One region of the Oceanobacillus sp. CAU 1775 genome, then DNA from elsewhere that is predicted to be linked to it. Evidence: predicted binding sites of a transcription regulator. Region 1 holds the regulator's gene; the other holds the start of a gene.
What was found. The regulator LexA, encoded in region 1, represses DNA repair genes until DNA is damaged. The targets are predictions, from matches to a motif close to CGAACATATGTTCG.
Positions count from the first base shown of each region.

Region 1 (9,480 bases):
AGAACAACATCAGCAAACAGTTAAGAAATTACTTGAGGAATTAGATGCTCACAATATTCCAACTCTATATATTTATAATAAAAAAGATTTGATTCAGGAACCATTTTTCCCATCACATTTTCCCAACTTACTAATTAGTGCATACGAAGAAGACGATTTACAACTAACAGTGGAAAAAATAGAAGAAGTTCTGAAGAAGGAGTGGAGTCCTTTTACACTTCATCTAGATGCAGATCAAGGGAAAATTATAAATTTAATTGAAAGAGAATCACTTATAGAAGAAAAAGAATTCGATGAAGAGAACAATAAGTATATTCTAAAAGGATATATTCAAAGTGAAGATCTATTGAACAAAATTACAAAGGGGTCATAATTTTCATGTTAGAGCAATTAATAAACCAAACAGAAAAAGATATTGCAGAAATTAAAAACGACATTAATACGATCGTAGAAATAAATCAAAAAAGCGTACTCGAAGCATTTATTGCAAATAGAGTAAGTGATAGCCATTTTAATTCAACTACTGGTTATGGATACGATGATATGGGACGAGATGCATTAGAAAGTGTTTATAAAGATGTCTTTGGTGCGGAAGATGCTTTAGTTCGTCCACAACTTGTTTCTGGTACGCATGCGATTTCAACTGCATTATTTGGTGTGCTTCGTCCAGGTGATGAGTTAATTTATATAACTGGTAAGCCTTATGATACATTGGAAGAAGTTATCGGGATAAGAGGAGAGCGGACTGCAGGTTCGTTGCGTGACTTTCAAATTGATTATCAACACGTATCACTTCTCGAAGGTGGAGCTATAGATTATCAAGGAATCAAAGAAGCAATAACAGAGAAAACAAAAGTTATCGGTATTCAGCGTTCAAAAGGCTATGATAATCGTCCATCTTTTACTGTTGATGAAATTGAAGAAATGGTTCAATTTGTTAAAGAAATAAAATCGGATGTTATCGTATTTGTGGACAACTGCTATGGTGAATTTGTAGAAACAAAGGAACCTACTCATGTTGGAGTGGACTTAATGGCAGGCTCATTAATAAAAAATCCAGGTGGAGGAATTGTGCGATCTGGAGGATATATTGTTGGTCGACAAGATTTAATTGAACAGTGCGCAAACAGACTTACAGCACCTGGTCTTGGCAAAGAGAGTGGAGCTACATTAAATATGTTGCAAGAATTATTCCAAGGATTCTTCTTAGCACCACATGTTGTTGGCGAGGCATTGAAGGGCGCAATATTTACTTCGCGGTTTTTAGAATTAGTTGGACTAACTACCACTCCTGATTATCAAATGAAGCGAACAGACTTAATACAGACAGTTACATTTGATAAAGCAGAACAAATGATTGCCTTCTGTCAATCCATACAAGCAAGTTCACCGGTTAATTCTTATGTAAGCCCATATCCAAGTGAAATGCCTGGATATGAAGGTGAAGTAATTATGGCAGCTGGTACATTTATTCAAGGTTCAAGTATTGAACTATCTGCGGATGGACCTATTAGAGCGCCCTACACTGCGTATGTTCAAGGTGGATTAACTTATGCTCATGTGAAAATAGCAATTATAGAGGCTGTAAAAACTATTGAACAAAAGGGTTATCTCTCCATTAAGTAGGGTATAGTAATTTTTGGAGGGGATTAATAACATGAGTAAAATAACGAAAGAAATGATAAAACAAAAAATTGAAGAAGAAAACGTAAGATTTATTCGGTTACAGTTCACAGATATGATGGGTACGATTAAAAACGTCGAGATACCTCTGAGTCAACTTGATAAAGCATTAGATAATAAAATGATGTTCGACGGATCAGCAATTGAGGGGTTTGTAAAAATAGAAGAATCAGATATGTTTTTATACCCTGATTATGATTCATTTGTCGTTTTTCCATGGACATCTAATAAAGGTAAGGTAGCTAGATTTATCTGTGACATACACAATCCAGATGGAACTCCATTTCTAGGCTGTCCTCGTAATACTTTAAAAAGAAACCTAAAAAAGATGGAGAAACTTGGATATGATACTTTCAATATTGGTACAGAACCAGAATTCTTTCTCTTCAAGCTAAATGAAAAAGGCGAGCCAATTCTTGAGTTAAATGATTATGGTGGATACTTTGATTTAGCACCTACAGATTTAGGAGAAAGTTGCCGGAGAGATATTGTACTAGAATTGGAAGAAATGGGCTTTGAGATTGAAGCATCCCACCATGAAGGTGCGCCTGGTCAACATGAAATAGACTTTAAGTATTCGGATGCCTTAAAACACGCGGATGATATCCAAACATTTAAATTAGTCGTGAAAACTATAGCAAGACAACATAATTTACATGCAACATTTATGCCGAAACCTTTATATGGTGTAAACGGTTCTGGGATGCATGTGAACATGTCACTATTTAAAGATGGCAATAATGTCTTTTTTGATGAATCAGATGAAATTAATTTAAGCAAAGACGCCTTTCAATTTATCGCAGGTATTTTAGAACATGCTAGTGGGTTTACTGCGATTACAAATCCTATTATTAACTCTTATAAACGTTTGGTACCAGGATTTGAAGCTCCATCTTATATTGCTTGGTCAGCGTCGAATAGAACGCCATTACTTAGAGTTCCTACCTCAAGAGGATTGAGTACGAGAGTAGAAGTTCGAAGTGTCGATCCTGCATCTAATCCTTATTTGGCATTGTCTGTGTTATTAGCCGCTGGTTTAGATGGGATTGAAAATGAAAAAGTAGCTCCAGAGGCTGTTGATCGTAATATTTTTGAAATGACAAGTAAAGAAAGATATGAAAATGGAGTAAGGGATTTACCATCGAATCTAAAAGAGGCTCTTCAAGAGTTAGAAAATGATTCAATTATTATTGAAGCTGTAGGAAGTCACTTATACCATCATTTCATGCGTGCTAAGCAAATGGAGTGGGAGATGTTCAATAATACGGTACATCCATGGGAAAGAGAACAATATTTAACATCATACTAATAATTAAATTAAAAAAATCTGTTACTTTTAAATAAAGTAGCAGATTTTTTGTTTCGTTTATAATAGCTCGCTTATAAGAATATGTATGGGAATAAATTCATTAACCATTCTGTTGTTAGGAGTAAAAACCCGCTTCGGAAATATACTACGCGCATCCTTAGGCGGCTGGTGAGCCTCCTCAGTCGCAGGCGACTTGCGGGGTCTCACCGTTGCTTTCCATCTCGCAGGAGTCTTCGTATATTTCCGAAGCTCATTTACTGCTTCTTTTTTTAATTGCTGAAGTATCAATTGCAAACTTTACCATAGCCATTATTTTATATGTCTATATAATCCTATTACTTTTCCTAGGATAGAGACATTATCAAAGAATAGTGGATCCATTGTGGCGTTTTCTGGTTGTAATCTAATGGAATCCTTTTCTTTAAAGAAACGTTTAACCGTCGCTTCGTTTTCTTCTGTCATCGCTACTACGATATCTCCGTTGTCCGCAGTGCTTTGTTGTTTAACAATAACCATATCCCCATCGAGAATACCTGCTTCTATCATACTTTCACCATCAATGATCAATACAAATAGATTATCATCAGGATTTGAACTTGAACTAGGAATTGGCACGAACTCTTCTATATTCTCCACTGCTGTAATTGGTAGACCAGCAGTTACTTTTCCAATAACAGGTGCATATCTTGCTTGATCTTTTGGAATGTTTGATTCCCCTGTAGGGTCAAGAATTTCTATCGCTCTTGGTTTCGTAGGATCACGTCTAATAAACCCTTTCACTTCGAGTCGTTCCAAATGACCGTGTACAGTTGAGCTTGATGCAAGACCAACAGCTACAGCAATTTCACGAACTGATGGTGGGTATCCTTTAGCTTTTACTTCATTTTTTATAAAATCTAATATCATCTGTTGCCTTTTTGATAATTTTGTCATGCTTGAAACACCTCTCACATAGGATTTATTAAACATAGTTTACCATCTCTATCCATAATATGCAAACATTCGTTCTAAAAGTAGTTGACAAGACCGTATGTTCGTGAGATACTATGTTCGTAGGAACAAAGGTTCTTTTATTTCTAAGGGGGCATTCATATGTTTAATAAACTATTAAAAAAATATTCAAAAGAAGATCTATTTTATTTTGTTGCATTCGGTCTAATGCTAGTATTTTTATACTTCTCTTTAATTACTAGTGGAAATTAGTATAAAAGGAGATTAATAAATTGAGAGTAATCATCTATTGCAGAGTGAGTACAGATAAAAAAGAACAAGAAACCTCTCTTTCAAGACAGCGTCTCGAATTAACGGAATTTGCTAACTCACAAGATTTTAAGATTGTGAAGTGTATTGAAGAACAACAAAGTGGCTTTGACATTGAACGAGAAGGAATTTTTGAAATGCTTGCGTATTTTTCACAGGAAAAAGCAGATGGATTATTAATACAAGATGAAACTAGACTAGGCAGAGGGAACACTAAAATCGCTTTATTCCATCAACTACAAAAATTAGGCATCAAGATTTATACGTTAATGCATAACGGAGAGTTAGAGCTTTCTGATTCGGATTCAATGGTTTTACAAATTGTTGGGATCGTAGAAGAATATCAACGTAAAATTCAAAATATGAAAATTAAACGTGGGATGAAAAAAGCAGTGCAAGCAGGTTATCGACCAGAAGCAAATCTTAAGAATATAGATAAAGCACCAGGTCGTAAGCGCGCAGAAGTTCCACTTCAAGAAATTATACAATTAAGAGAAAAAGGATTAACCTTTCATGAGATAGCTACAACATTAAATGGACTCGGATATAATGTATCTAAAGCTACCATACACAGGCGTTACCAAGAGTACCAAATACTTGAGAATGAGATTCGCTAGTTGTAAGATAGAAGACAAGATTTATTTCTTGTCTTTTTTGGTTTTAGAATATTATATTATCCAAAGGGTACAGGTATACTAATAAAAGATTTATGATTAAAGGAGGTATATTAATGTTAGCAAAAGAGAAACTTACTCGTATAAATGAATTGGCAAATAAAGCGAAAAATGACGGATTAACAGAAGAAGAAAAAATAGAACAAAAAAGATTACGTGAGGAATACCTTGGTAATATTCGTAGCTCTTTTACGAATCAATTTAAAACGATGACAGTAATTGATCCACTCGGAAATGATGTAACACCTCAGAAAGTGAAAGATTTACAAGAACGTAATAAAAAGCATTAAACAAAACTACCTTCCTTCTATACTTGCGCTTGTGAAGAACGCATGTTCATTATAGAATGAAGGTAGTTACATATTTAAGGGTTAATGAAAGGAGATTTACATGTCAACAATTGAACAACTATCAGTGAATACAATTCGTACATTATCAATCGATGCAATTGAAAAAGCAAATTCAGGACATCCAGGATTACCTATGGGGGCTGCTCCAATGGCTTATGCATTGTGGACAGATTTCATGAATCACAATCCTAAAAATTCTAAGTGGTTTAATAGAGATCGTTTCGTGCTTTCTGCAGGTCACGGATCCATGCTACTCTATAGTTTATTACACTTATCTGGTTATGATGTAACAATGGAGGATATTAAAAATTTCCGCCAATGGGATTCAAGAACTCCAGGTCACCCAGAAGTACATCATACAGATGGGGTAGAAGCGACAACAGGTCCGCTCGGCCAAGGAATTGCTATGTCTGTTGGTATGGCAATGGCAGAAGCACATTTAAGCGCGAAATATAACAAACCTAATTTTAATATTGTTGATCACTACACATATGCACTTGTAAGTGATGGTGATTTAATGGAAGGTATTTCTCATGAAGCAGCATCATTAGCTGGACATTTAGGTTTGGGTAAATTAATTGCTCTCTACGACTCGAATGATATTTCTTTAGATGGAGATTTAGACCGTTCATTCTCTGAAAATACAGAGCAACGTTTTAAAGCATACGGATGGCAAGTTATCCGTGTAGAAGATGGAAATAACTTAGAAGAAATTCGCTCAGCTATTAAAGAGGCTCAAGCAAACACTGACCAACCAACGTTAATTGAAATTAAAACTATAATTGGTTATGGTTCACCTAATAAATCAGCTAAATCTGATTCTCATGGTGCACCATTAGGAACAGAAGAAGTTGGTTTGACGAAAGAATACTACAAATGGGAGCATGAAGAATTTCATGTACCAGAAGAAGTTTATCAAGACTTTCAGGAGAAAATTCAAGTAAAAGCTGAAGGATTAGAAGCTGACTGGAATAAAATGTTTAGTCAATTTGAAGAACAATACCCTGAAGAATCAGCTGAACTAAAACGCGCAATAAATGGCGAGCTTCCTGTTGATTGGGAGAAATCATTACCAAGTTTTGAAGAGGGTAGCTCTTTAGCAACACGTGCATCTTCAGGAGAAGTCCTTAATGCGATTGCTAAATCTGTCCCTAACTTCATTGGAGGTAGTGCAGACTTAGCTGGATCAAATAAAACGCTTATCGATGATGAGGCAGATTTTACTAAAGCAGATTATAGTGGTAGAAATATTTGGTTTGGTGTACGTGAACATGCAATGGGAGCAGCACTAAATGGTATGGCACTACATGGAGGATTAAAAGTATATGGAGGAACGTTCTTCGTATTTAGTGATTACTTACGTCCATCGATTCGCCTAGCTTCTATTATGAGAATGCCTGTAACCTATGTATTCACACATGATTCTATTGCTGTTGGAGAAGATGGTCCGACACATGAGCCAGTTGAACATTTAGCAGCTTTACGCGCCTTCCCGGGTCTATCCATTATCAGACCAGCAGATGCTAACGAAACAAGTGCTGCTTGGAGATTAGCTTTAGAGTCAAGTGAAGAACCAACTGCACTTGTCTTAACTAGACAGAACCTACCGACATTAGCAGGTACGAAAACAGCTGCATATGAAGGTGTTAAAAGAGGGGCTTATACAATAAGCAAAGCAGAAAAAGAAACTCCAGATGCTCTGTTACTTGCTACTGGAAGTGAAGTTCAACTAGCTACACAAGCTCAGGTGAAATTAAAAGAGAAAGGAATTGACGTCTCTGTTGTTAGTATGCCTTCTTGGGATCGATTCGAAAAACAAGACGCAGCTTACAGAGAAAGTGTCATTCCTAAATCAGTTAAAAAGCGCTTAGCTATTGAAATGGGAGCATCCTTTGGCTGGGATCGATACACAGGTGATGAAGGTGCAATACTTGCGATTGATCGATTTGGAGCTTCAGCACCAGGTGAAAAAGTTGTCGAAGAATATGGCTTTACTGTAGAAAACGTTGTTAAAAAGTTAGAAGAACTAGTTAATAATTAATTTTCTCAACAAGTCATATATAATTTTAAAAATGCTTTATATTAGGCAGTTCTTCGTTGAACTGCCTAATATATTTTAATGAAGTATATAATAATTGCTAATGTGACAAAACTAGTGATTTTTTATCTCAAAATATGACAATATATTCTTTTGACATTGCGTATAATTGAACGATAAAGGAGTGAGTTCATGTATACGTATTCTGTTTTCTGTATTAGATCTGAAATTGTTACACATTACTATTATAAAACAGGCATTCTATATCGTTTTTTAAAGGAATTTAAGGAAAACCGTAAGCCTTCTTATCTACAGCTACAGTATAATTTTATCACAGAGCCACTCACACTCGATTTAATTTCCTCAAGTCTACAATATACAAATGAAGGAATTGATTGGGACAAGCGTGATAATTATTTAAAAATGTATAGGAATAATGGTCATTTATCGATTTATAAAGACGAACGACATTTAGAGTTCTCGTGTGACTCAATAGAGGAAGCAGAGGAGTTCTTATTTCCTATGCTCCGTCGATTGCCTTTACATTTTTTTGTTGTGAATAATACAATAAAAGACTACGGTTGGTTAACTTTAGATAAAAATAATTATTTAGAAATTAAACAAATATTGTATTCTTAGACGTTCTTTTATATACTGTTTAGAGAGAGTCGTGAAGGAGGAAAGTCAGAGTATGGGCACAATTTGGGTAGTATTAATTGCAATAGGAGCTTTAATAGCAGGAATTGCTCTTGGTTTCTTTATTGCAAGAAGATATATGATGAGTTATTTAAAGAAAAATCCACCAATTAATGAGCAAATGCTTCGTACATTGATGATGCAAATGGGTCAAAAACCGAGCCAAAAGAAAATCAATCAAATGATGCGTGCAATGAATAATCAGAACGAAAAGAATTAAATAATTTACCATTAAAAGTCCAAAACTATTTATAGTAAAGGACTTTCACTATGCGTTTTCAAAAGCATTTAAAAGGACAACACTTTTTATTTTCTATATACTGTATGTATAACTTGAAAATGGTAGAAAGTGTTGTCCTTTTGTCATAAATAAAAAGACATAGACCCACCATTTATTGTTAAAATGAAGTGAAACTACTTTCATAGGGGGATTATAATGTCTGAAATAAATATATTTCTAGCTTTTGGAGCTGGCTTCTTATCTTTTGTCTCTCCATGTGTTCTTCCGTTGTATCCAGTTTTCTTATCTTACATAACGGGCATGAGTATTAGTGAAATAAATGATGAAAATACAAAATTAAATCGCAAAGCAATTTTGCATACTATTTTCTTTTTAATTGGGTTTTCTAGTGTATTTATAATGCTAGGCTTTTACACAACTGCATTTTCTTCATTCTTATTAACGTATCAAGATATCATCCGACAAGTGGGAGCCATCTTAATTATCTTCTTTGGACTTGTAATAGTTGGAGTACTGAATTTTAATTTCTTAATGAAAGACAGAAAGATTCAATTTAAAAATAGACCAGCGGGTTATCTTGGTTCAGCATTAATTGGACTCGCTTTTTCATTAGGTTGGACACCTTGTACAGGGCCAATATTAGCAATTGTACTTTCATTAGCAGTATCTAATCCGGAAACAGGTATGGTTATGATGATTGCTTATATCCTTGGCTTTGCTATTCCGTTCTTATTAATGGCGTTCTTTATTGGTAAACTTAAGTGGATCAAGAAACATAGTCAGAAAATCGTTAAATTTGGTGGGTATGTGATGATCCTAATGGGGATTGCATTATTCTTTGACTGGATGACTGCATTCACATCTTATCTTGCTGGATTATTTGGTTTCTATGGATTTTAAAGTTGTAGGGGAATTTTGGCTAAGTGAATCAAAGAGAAAGAGATGTACTTAGTGTACTGGGGGGAATAAAATGGCGAAAGTGCTAATAGTCGATGACGCAAAGTTTTTGCGAGTAATGCTAAGTTCTATTCTTGAAAATGGGGACTTTGAGGTAGTTGCTGAGGCCGAAAATGGAGAAGAGGCTATCGAACTCTATAAAGAACATAGACCAGACATTGTAACAATGGATATTACAATGCCTGTAATGAACGGTATAGATGCTATAAGGGAAATAAAGAAAATTGATGAAAATGCAAGTATCGTCGTTTGTTCTGCTGTCGGACAAAAGA
Region 1 is NZ_JBTLRO010000002.1:266,051-275,530, reverse strand. Features, by position in the region: gene hflX (GTPase HflX) at 1-373, shown strand, start outside; gene ACXYMZ_RS04625 (methionine gamma-lyase family protein) at 379-1,626, shown strand; gene glnA (type I glutamate--ammonia ligase) at 1,658-2,992, shown strand; gene lexA (transcriptional repressor LexA) at 3,302-3,925, opposite strand; gene ACXYMZ_RS04610 (YneB family resolvase-like protein) at 4,216-4,869, shown strand; gene ACXYMZ_RS04605 (DUF896 domain-containing protein) at 4,983-5,216, shown strand; gene tkt (transketolase) at 5,317-7,317, shown strand; gene sirA (sporulation inhibitor of replication protein SirA) at 7,507-7,953, shown strand; gene ACXYMZ_RS04590 (YneF family protein) at 8,006-8,230, shown strand; gene ACXYMZ_RS04585 (cytochrome c biogenesis CcdA family protein) at 8,447-9,151, shown strand; gene ACXYMZ_RS04580 (response regulator) at 9,222-9,480, shown strand, end outside.

Region 2 (9,480 bases), on a different contig from region 1:
ACGGTAGAACAACACTAAACAGAAAATAGTAAGAAATCAGACATATTTATATATTCTTTTAAACAAATTTGGTTTTCAAACTTGCATAATCACTAGGAATTATAAATATTTCTAAGTTTCTTCAAACTAGGTGCTTTATAGGATACAATTTGATACAATTAAGACTGAAGAAAGTCTACTTAATTGAAGAAATGGGAGGATTACTTGATGAAGATTGGTATTCCAAAAGAGATATTAAATAATGAAAATCGTGTAGCAATGGCACCGTCTGGTGTTTTCTCTTTAAAAGAAGCAGGGCATGAGATTTTCATTCAATCAGGGGCAGGAAATGGTTCTAGTTTTTCTGATGAACAGTATCAAGAAGTAGGAGCAGTAATTGTTGATACAGCAGAAGAAGCTTGGAATCAAGATATCGTTTTAAAAGTAAAAGAACCACAGGAAGAAGAATTTAAATACTTCCACGAAGGGCTAATCTTATTTACTTATTTACATTTAGCAAACGAGCCTGAATTAACTAAGGCTTTAATTGATAATAAAGTTGTTGGAATGGCATATGAAACAGTTCAATTACCAAATCGTTCTTTACCATTACTTACTCCGATGAGTGAAGTTGCTGGTAGAATGGTAACACAAGTAGGAATGCAATTATTAGAGCATCCTAAAGGTGGAAAAGGGATCTTACTTTCTGGAATTCCTGGAGTATCAAGAGGAACAATCACAATTATTGGTGGTGGGGTCGTAGGTACAAACGCCGCGAAAATCGCTATTGGTCTAGGCGCTAAAGTTACGATCATCGATTTAAATCCAGATCGACTACGCCAGCTTGATGATATTTTTGGTAACTCCATTAACACTTTAATTTCTAATCCACATAATATTCAACAGTCAGTAATTGAATCTGACTTGGTTATTGGTTCTGTACTTATTCCAGGTGCTAAGGCTCCAGTTCTAGTTACAGAAGAAATGGTGAAGCAAATGTCTCCTGGCTCTGTTATGATTGACGTTGCGATTGACCAAGGTGGGAACTTTGAAACAAGTGATCGAATAACAACTCATGACAACCCAACATTCCTAAAACATGATGTCGTGCATTATACAGTTGCCAATATGCCTGGTGCTGTTCCACAGACTGCAACTGTTGGACTTACAAATGCTACATTACCTTATGTTTTACAAATAGCGAATAAGGGGTATAGACAAGCATCACTTGATAATGAAGCAATTCTTAAAGGTATTAACACTTTAGAAGGTTTCGTAACCTATCAAGCAGTTGCAGAAGCACATGGATTAGAATATGAAAATGCAAACTCTTTATTGAATAATTAATTAGAGCAAAGGCGCAAGCGCCCGTTCAGCGACGTACAAACTGCGCCCCACAGGACGTGGGGTGGTTCAACGTTGCGACGTGATGTCGCGGTTTTAGTTGAACTTCCCTTATTTTGTGAGATAAAGGAAACACGACGAGGTACGAGTCGATGTTGACTTATCGATTGAAGAAGTGCGAAGTTTGATAGTCGGTGGGCGCTGGAGCCGAACGTGGCTCTACCGCTTATAATATCCACACCCTAGAAATTTTGTTATATCCTAGAGAATAAAAAGCATTGGAGAAGGCTTCCAATGCTTTTTTATAAAAATTCTATCTTTTTTTGAAACCTTTTTTTCTAAGCTTCGTATGAATGAGAGAAGAGAATTTCAGATGTGACTTAGCGTCTTAAACTGACTCTCTTGGTAAAGTTAGAATTTAAAAGGAAAATATACTTAAGGAGGAGATTCTATGTTTCAATTTTTTAAACGAATGAAAACAGTAGTTAGTTCAGAGTTAAATGCCATGATTGATAAGGCAGAAGATCCAGTAAAAATGTTAGATCAGTTTTTACGTGATATGGGTGAGGATATCCGTGATGCAGAAGCTGCAATTGCTAAACAAATTGCAAATGAAAAAATGTTAAAACGAAAAGCGAATGACGCTCAAGCACTAGTTGACAGACGTCAAGAGCAAGCAGAGCAAGCTGTAGCAGCTGGAAATGATGACCTAGCTCGTCGTGCTTTACAAGATAAAAAAGATCATGAAGCAACTGCAGTGAGTTTAAATGAATCATGGGAACGTGCAAAAGCAGATGTAGATTCCTTAAGAGAGAAATTAGATGAAATGAAACGTGAATACCAAGAAATGAATCTTAAGAAAGATTCATTAAAAGCCCGTGCTGAATCAGCAAAAACGAGAACAAAAATGAACCGTGCGATGTCATCTATTGGTTCAGATGATTCACGCCAAGGATTCGACCGTATGGAAGAAAAAGTTCTACGTTTTGAAGCAGAAGCAGAGACATCTGAAGATCTCTCACAAGCAAGCCGCACTTTAGATGATGAATTCAAAGACCTTATTACAAATGATGTAGACGATGAATTAGCTGCACTCAAGAAAAAGCTAGGAAAAGACGAGTAATCTAAAGAAGCAGCCACTTGCGCTGCTTCTTTTTAATAAATTTATTTACTAAACTCCACTTATCGTCCCGTCCAATGACATCGGAACATCCATATCAACTAAGAATAATACAAGCGTCGAATCTTTAGTCGCTTGTATATCACTTAATTTTTCATTGACAGAAGTAACAGCCTCGTACTTACTCACTATTGTGTCTTCAACCGTTAGTTCTCCATCTAGCACATACAGAAAAGGCTCATAATTTTCTATATCTGGAATTTGCATTTTTTGACCAGCTTTTGGATGAGCATCATAGATATAGACATTTTGTCTAAAAAATAATGGTGCTTCACTACCTTCAGGTCCCGCCATTAAATACCAGTCTTCATTCATTAATGGCTTCTCATGAAATTGAATATGTGCAGGCAAATTAGATTTCTTAGGGCGAACGAAAATCTGTAACATTTCCACATCACCGTTTTCGTTTTTGACCTTTTCTTCATGCCAAAAACTTTCGCCAGCATTCATAAGCATTAATTTCCCTTTTTCAATTGGAGCTTCAAAGTCAGCAGAATCTCTATGTTGTGAAGTACCTCTCCAAACATAGCTTAGGATTTCATCATTTTTATGTTCATGCATTTTTACAGTTAACCCTTTTTTCATAAAAGCATGATCAATATTTGAAAGAGGGCCAAACGCAAGATCATTACTGGAAGCTCCTAAAATCTTACCTGGATGTACTCTTGTAATGTTAAAATAACCTTTAAATGGTTGCGTATGACTTTCATATTTCAATATCTTTACCAAAGATAGAGACCTCCTATTAAATTCGTTATTATATTAAGTATGGGTAAGATTGTGGGAGATAGCAATAAATCTGCTGAGAGTATTTTGATTGACTTCATTAGCAAATTCATTCATTCTATAGTATAAGAATATATGTTCGTGCATTAGAATTAAATTTAATAACTGTAAATAATTAAGGAATGTAACGATATAAATTACTAAAAGAAGGAGCATTTAGAATGAGTACTGTAGCAATATTCGCCGAAAAACCTTCTCAAGCGAAGGCATACGCGGAAGCTTTTTCTATTAAAAAACGTCATAAAACACATATAGAATTAAACCCTTGTCAAACCTTCCCAAATGGTGCGGTCATTACTTGGGGAATTGGCCATTTGGTTGAGTTGAAAGAACCAAAGGAATATCGTAAGGACTGGGCAACTTGGAACTTATCATCACTACCAATCTTGCCTGACAACTATGAGTACAAAGTTTCTTATGATAAAAGAGAGCAGTTTAACTTTATTAAAAAGTTATTTAATGATCCTAGAATTGGTACTATAATAAATGGTTGCGACTCCGATCGGGAAGGATCTAATATTTTTTATTCCTCTTACTACATGACAGGAGCAAAAAATAAAGAAATTAAACGGCTTTGGATCAACTCACTTGAGGCTGATGAAATAAGAAAAGGTTTTAATAGCCTACATGATAATCAAAAAGACATGTTACTTTATTATGAAGCAAAAACTCGCCAAATAAGTGATTGGCTTGTAGGAATGAACGGCAGTCGGTTATTTACACTACTGCTACAACAGAAAGGTTTTGATGACAGTCTATCGATTGGACGAGTTCAGTCTCCAACTGTATATCTTATTTATCAAAGACAAAAAGAAATTGAACAGTTTGTTGCGACTCCTTTTTATGAAATAGAAGGTAACTTTACTGCTAAGAATGGTATATATCAAGGAAAAGCAAAAATAAAAAGTGAAAAAATAGAAGAAGTCCAAGCCCTTATGGAGAAACATAATATATCGGAACAAAATGATGGTTTTGTAAAATCTATTAAGAAAAAAGAAAGACATATTAAGCCACCAAAATTACACGCTCTTTCAACTTTACAATCTACTGCAAATAGAAAATGGAAATACAGCCCTGCAAATGTTTTAAAGACTGTTCAAGGCTTGTATGAGAAAAAATTAGTTACCTATCCACGAACAGATACACAGTTCATAACGACGAATGAATTTGCATATCTAAGTGCAAATGTGGAACGTTATCAAGCAATTGCAGGCGCCAATTTTCCAGTAGCTTCAAAAAGACCGAATAAGCGATATGTAGATAATTCTAAAGTTCAAGAGCATTATGCGATCATACCTACAAAGACGATTCCGACAGAGAAAAAGATACAAGGATTATCCGTCATGGAACGGAATCTGTATTTTGAAATCTTAAAAACAACATTAGCAATGTTTCATTCGGATTATATTTACGAAGAAACAAAGGTAATTACAGATGTAAACGAGCTTGATTTTGAATCGGTGGGAAAAACGGAAATAAGCAAAGGTTGGAGAGAACTATTTACATTCGCTCAAAAAGAAAGCGTTAAGAAGAAAGATGAAGAAGCACGGATTCCTATTTTAGAAGAAAATGAGAAGGTATCAGGAGAAATAAAAATGAAAAAAGGAATGACAAAACCTCCTAAACCTTATACTGAAGGTCAATTAATTAACATGATGAAAACATGTGGTAAAGATATAGATAATGAAGAGGAAATGGAAATATTAAAAGAAGTAGAAGGCTTAGGTACAGAAGCAACTCGAAGTGGTATTATCGAGACAATCAAAAGGCATGGCTATATTCAGGTGAATAAAAATATTGTAAGTGTCACAAAAAAAGGAGAGATCCTCTGTCAATCAATACAAGGTAACCTTCTATCAAGTCCTTCGATGACTGCAAAATGGGAAACCTATTTAAAGAAGATAGGGAATGGTGAAGGGGAGCCTAGATATTTCATTTCTAGTATTGCTAGATTCATAGAAAAATTAATCCAAGAAACACCAAAGCAATTGGATGTTAAGGAACTTAACGAAAGTTTAGCTGTCACACAAAATAATACCAAAATTGCAACTTGTCCAAGTTGTAAAAAAGGGAATATTATTCAAAGAAAAACGTATTACCGCTGTTCTGAGCACGAAAATGGCTGTAAACAAAATTTCCCTGGACAGATATTAGGGAAGAAACTGACAGAAAAAAATATCAAAGATTTATGCACAAAAGGAAAGACTAGCATGATTAAAGGAATGATATCTAAAAAAGGAAAACGATTTAATGCATATCTTAAATTAGAAGATAGTAAAATTACTTTTGAATTTGCGAATTATCGTAAAAAGTAGAAGGGAATACTTGTAAACGGAATTGTATAAAATAAGCTGCATTTTATTTTTGATGAAGGTCATCCGTAGTGGATGGCCTTTAATTATTTGGTCTACAATTATGGTAAGCGAAGTTAATGTTCATATAAAAATTATACTGTCGTTTTGTTAAGGTTCCTGCTTTCCTTCAAATTTTTTCGTTTTTACTTCATTAAAAATATTATCATTCTGCTTTTCATTTGTAGGTAGTGTAGGCTTGTTGGCAAGTCCTAGTGATTCTTTTAAGTGCGCTATTTCTTGCATTAATAGTTGAAGATCTTCTTTTGTAACTGGCTTTTTATTCTCATGTAGTTCATAGCCTATTTGTCCACTTACCTCAATCGTTGCATACTTCACATCTTCTAAGGAAGTAACCCCTGACTGTCTTAATCGTGTTTCAAGCCTATCCACACTCATTCGCAACTTTCTTAAAGTATCCGTATCTATTTTTCCGTTTTCTATAACAATTTTAGCTTTACCAGTCGAGATCGTTTCCAAGAAATCAAATTTCACTTCTAAATACTCCGTAACAATCATCAATAAAATCATTAAAAAACCGACAGCCAAGGTATGAAAGATACCTTTGTCAGCTATTGGCTGAATTAACAAGGAGCCAATACCAATCATTACAATAACCTGCGTAATCGTCATCTGGGATATTGATTTTCTACCTGCTAATCTCAAGATAAATCTTCCACCATAAAAAATAACAATTGTATGCCATATCCAATTAAAGTCTTACACTATATCAACCTCCAAAATTGGATGCGTTTTAAAATATATGAATATCATTCCAAATAATTGGTATTTGATTCATAAATGAAAACTACAAAAATATACTAATAGTGTGTGCATTTATTATGAAAGGGGTGTTTATCATTCAATACTCAGTCCCCACGCAAGATTATATAAAGACAACATTTCAAGCGCTAACCGATGCCATATTACCTCCTGGTCTTCCAAGTGAATATGGCTATATTAGTAAGGATATGGGAGTTCATGAATATCTTATCTATGCTCTTAATCACTATGTTGCTATCCAGCAACAGTTGTATCAAATTACTATCTCGTTATCCCTTCCCACAGCAAAATTGCTAGATGCTGCAGCGAAACAGCTCGTATCTTTTAATCAAATCAAACCAACAAACGAAGGGTCGTTTTCTGGCGGTGGGATTTTTTCCAGCCTCTCAAGAAAAGATCGTTTGCAAACTCTATCTGCATTAGAAAATCTTCAACTTGATTTGTATTCTCTACCTGAACCTTTCAGAAATAATGCTGGTTTTATAAAACATGTTATTGATGCATTAAATAGATTTTCTATGTTCGGATACTACTCGGAGTGGCCAGCATATGGTTCTACACGACTTTATCCTCCGCAGCTTCGCAGGCTTGAATTTTTCCCTTGGGGATGGGAGCAGGTCGGTTACCCTGGTGTAGCTTATGGTTACAGAGATTTCCGTGGGTTTTTACTAAGAATGTCGGATATAGAAAGAAGGTTCGAGCATGAAGCAGAATCCTGATGTAATCGTCATAGGGGCTGGTGGCGGAGGGGCAGTGATTGCCAAAGAACTCGGAGAAAAAGGAATGAAAGTTCTCGTTTTGGAAGCAGGACCATGGTACGGAAATAAAAACTGGCCAAAGCCAAATGAAACACGAGGGCCAAAAGAAAGTAGCAATCCAGATGACTTGGACGGTGTGCTGTATAGGCAGCAGCTTACTAGGCTAGAAAATGATATGGATGACGTGGTAACTGGAAAGTTTCGTTTTGGTTCTGCTGATAGACGGAGAGCTCCGTGGTACAGAAACATTCCTAATCAAGCTTTTCTATGGCAAACGGCAGCTGTTGGTGGAGGAACAATCCATTATTACGCGAATTCACTACGCGCCTTTCCAGAAGCAATAAAAGAATGGCCGATAAGTTATCAGGAACTTATTCCATACTATGAAAAAGTAGAAGCGATTTTGCCTGTTGAGTTTGCTCCAACGACTTCAAAGGAAGCTATGTTTTATCATGCAGCAGAGCAGGCTGGATATTCAATTAATGCTACATTAGATGTTACCGAACCCGGTTACCGTCCACAGCCAAATGCTATTTTACCACCGAATGAAAAGTTGATGGATACCGATTATTCCCTTGAAGAAGTAAGTCATATGGAAGGTTGTACATTGAGTGGGCATTGTGGGCAAGGTTGTCCATATGGTCCGTCACATAACCGAATGGCAAAGCGATCGACTAATATCAGCTACATTCCTCAAGCCTTACAGACTGGCAATGTAAGCATTCGTCCAAATGTATTTGTCATGAAAGTATTGACTGAGGATAGCCCGGAGCGCGGAAAAAAAGCAAAAGGCGTTCAAGTTCGTGACACTTGGACAGGGGAAATAGAAGAAATAGTAGCAAAAGTAGTAGTAATGGCTGGAGGTTGCATTGAAACCCCGAGGCTATGGCTAAATTCCAAACTCCCTCAAAATTCCTGGGTCGGTAGAGGGCTTACCAATCACTATATGGATCTTGTTACAGGTACATTTGATCAGGAAACAATAATGAATGCGATAGGATCTCCAGATATTAACCCGATTATCGGACATACATCTGGGGCAAGGCTTGATTACCCAGGATTAGGCATGATTGAAAATCTTGGTGAAAGTCCTGGTATTGCATCGATGTCTGTATTTGGTTTCAGTCAATCAGGATATGATGCTTTACGTACTAAAGATCCTGCCATTGGTGACACTGAAGGGCGGGTAGTTGGTAAAAATCTACAAGAATCAATGGAGGATTACCGAAGAACGCTAACATTGCTTATTGTAACTGGTGACGAGGTAGATTTTGCAAATAGAGTGGCACTTGATCCACATATTAAAGATGAACATGGCCCAGTAGCAAATATTCTTTACAATCCAACAAAAAAATCTAGAGAGAGAAGAGAGCAGCTAGTTAAAATTGGAACACAGATGTTGCGCTCGGCAGGTGCTGGGAAAATTCACCGAACAAACCTACCAAAAGATTATTATATTCATATACAAAGTACGATGCGTATGGGATTTGTCGTTGATACTTCTTGTGAAGCTTATCAAGTAGACCGACTATATATTGCTGACAATAGTGTGCAGTATAACTCACTTGGTGGGCCAAACCCAACGTTAACAACACAGGCGCTTGCAACCCGAACGGCGGAAAAACTTGCGAATAAATACTTCTCTTCTTGAACTAAATCAAGGAAGTCGGTTAATTAATCGACTTCTTTTTGTTGTGTCTGAACCATTGAAAATACTATGTAGTCCAGAAAGTTAATAATAATCCGATTTGTTGCGAGTAATAGGGTCTTATGAGAAAATAGGTAGAAGCGAGTGGAAAGAAAAAAATATCCACGTTACGATTTAAACTAGATATAACAAGAATTTCATAACGAATGATAGTAATTTATTTTATTTTGCAAAACTTTCTAAAGTACGTTACATAATTAGCATATTTAAATGAAATTTGATATTATTGTGAAGGGAAGTATAATCATTAGTAGTAGGGGCATTTTATTGATCTACATATTGCTACTGCATAATAATTTTAAACTCCTATTACATATAGAAAAATTAATGAGGGATGGTGTTTTATTATGAATAAACCCAAAATAGTTGTATTGGGTGCAGGGTATGCTGGTCTTACAGCTACTCGTCAATTAGCTCAAAAGTTATCACCAGAAGAAGCTGAGATTGTACTGATAAATAAACATAATTATCACTATGAAACAACTTGGCTACATGAGGTTGCAGCAGGAACGATTAATCATAACCAAGCGCGTTATATGATTTCTGATGTTGTGAATCCTAAGCGTGTTCGTTTAATCTATGATTCTGTTG
Region 2 is NZ_JBTLRO010000004.1:155,541-165,020, forward strand. Features, by position in the region: gene ald (alanine dehydrogenase) at 208-1,326, shown strand; gene ACXYMZ_RS08680 (PspA/IM30 family protein) at 1,775-2,446, shown strand; gene ACXYMZ_RS08685 (pirin family protein) at 2,495-3,232, opposite strand; gene ACXYMZ_RS08690 (type IA DNA topoisomerase) at 3,451-5,604, shown strand; gene ACXYMZ_RS08695 (DUF421 domain-containing protein) at 5,752-6,306, opposite strand; gene ACXYMZ_RS08700 (gluconate 2-dehydrogenase subunit 3 family protein) at 6,483-7,142, shown strand; gene ACXYMZ_RS08705 (GMC family oxidoreductase N-terminal domain-containing protein) at 7,126-8,832, shown strand; gene ACXYMZ_RS08710 (NAD(P)/FAD-dependent oxidoreductase) at 9,237-9,480, shown strand, end outside.
Region 2: the regulator LexA is predicted to act here: its motif matches at 3,358-3,371, upstream of ACXYMZ_RS08690 (type IA DNA topoisomerase).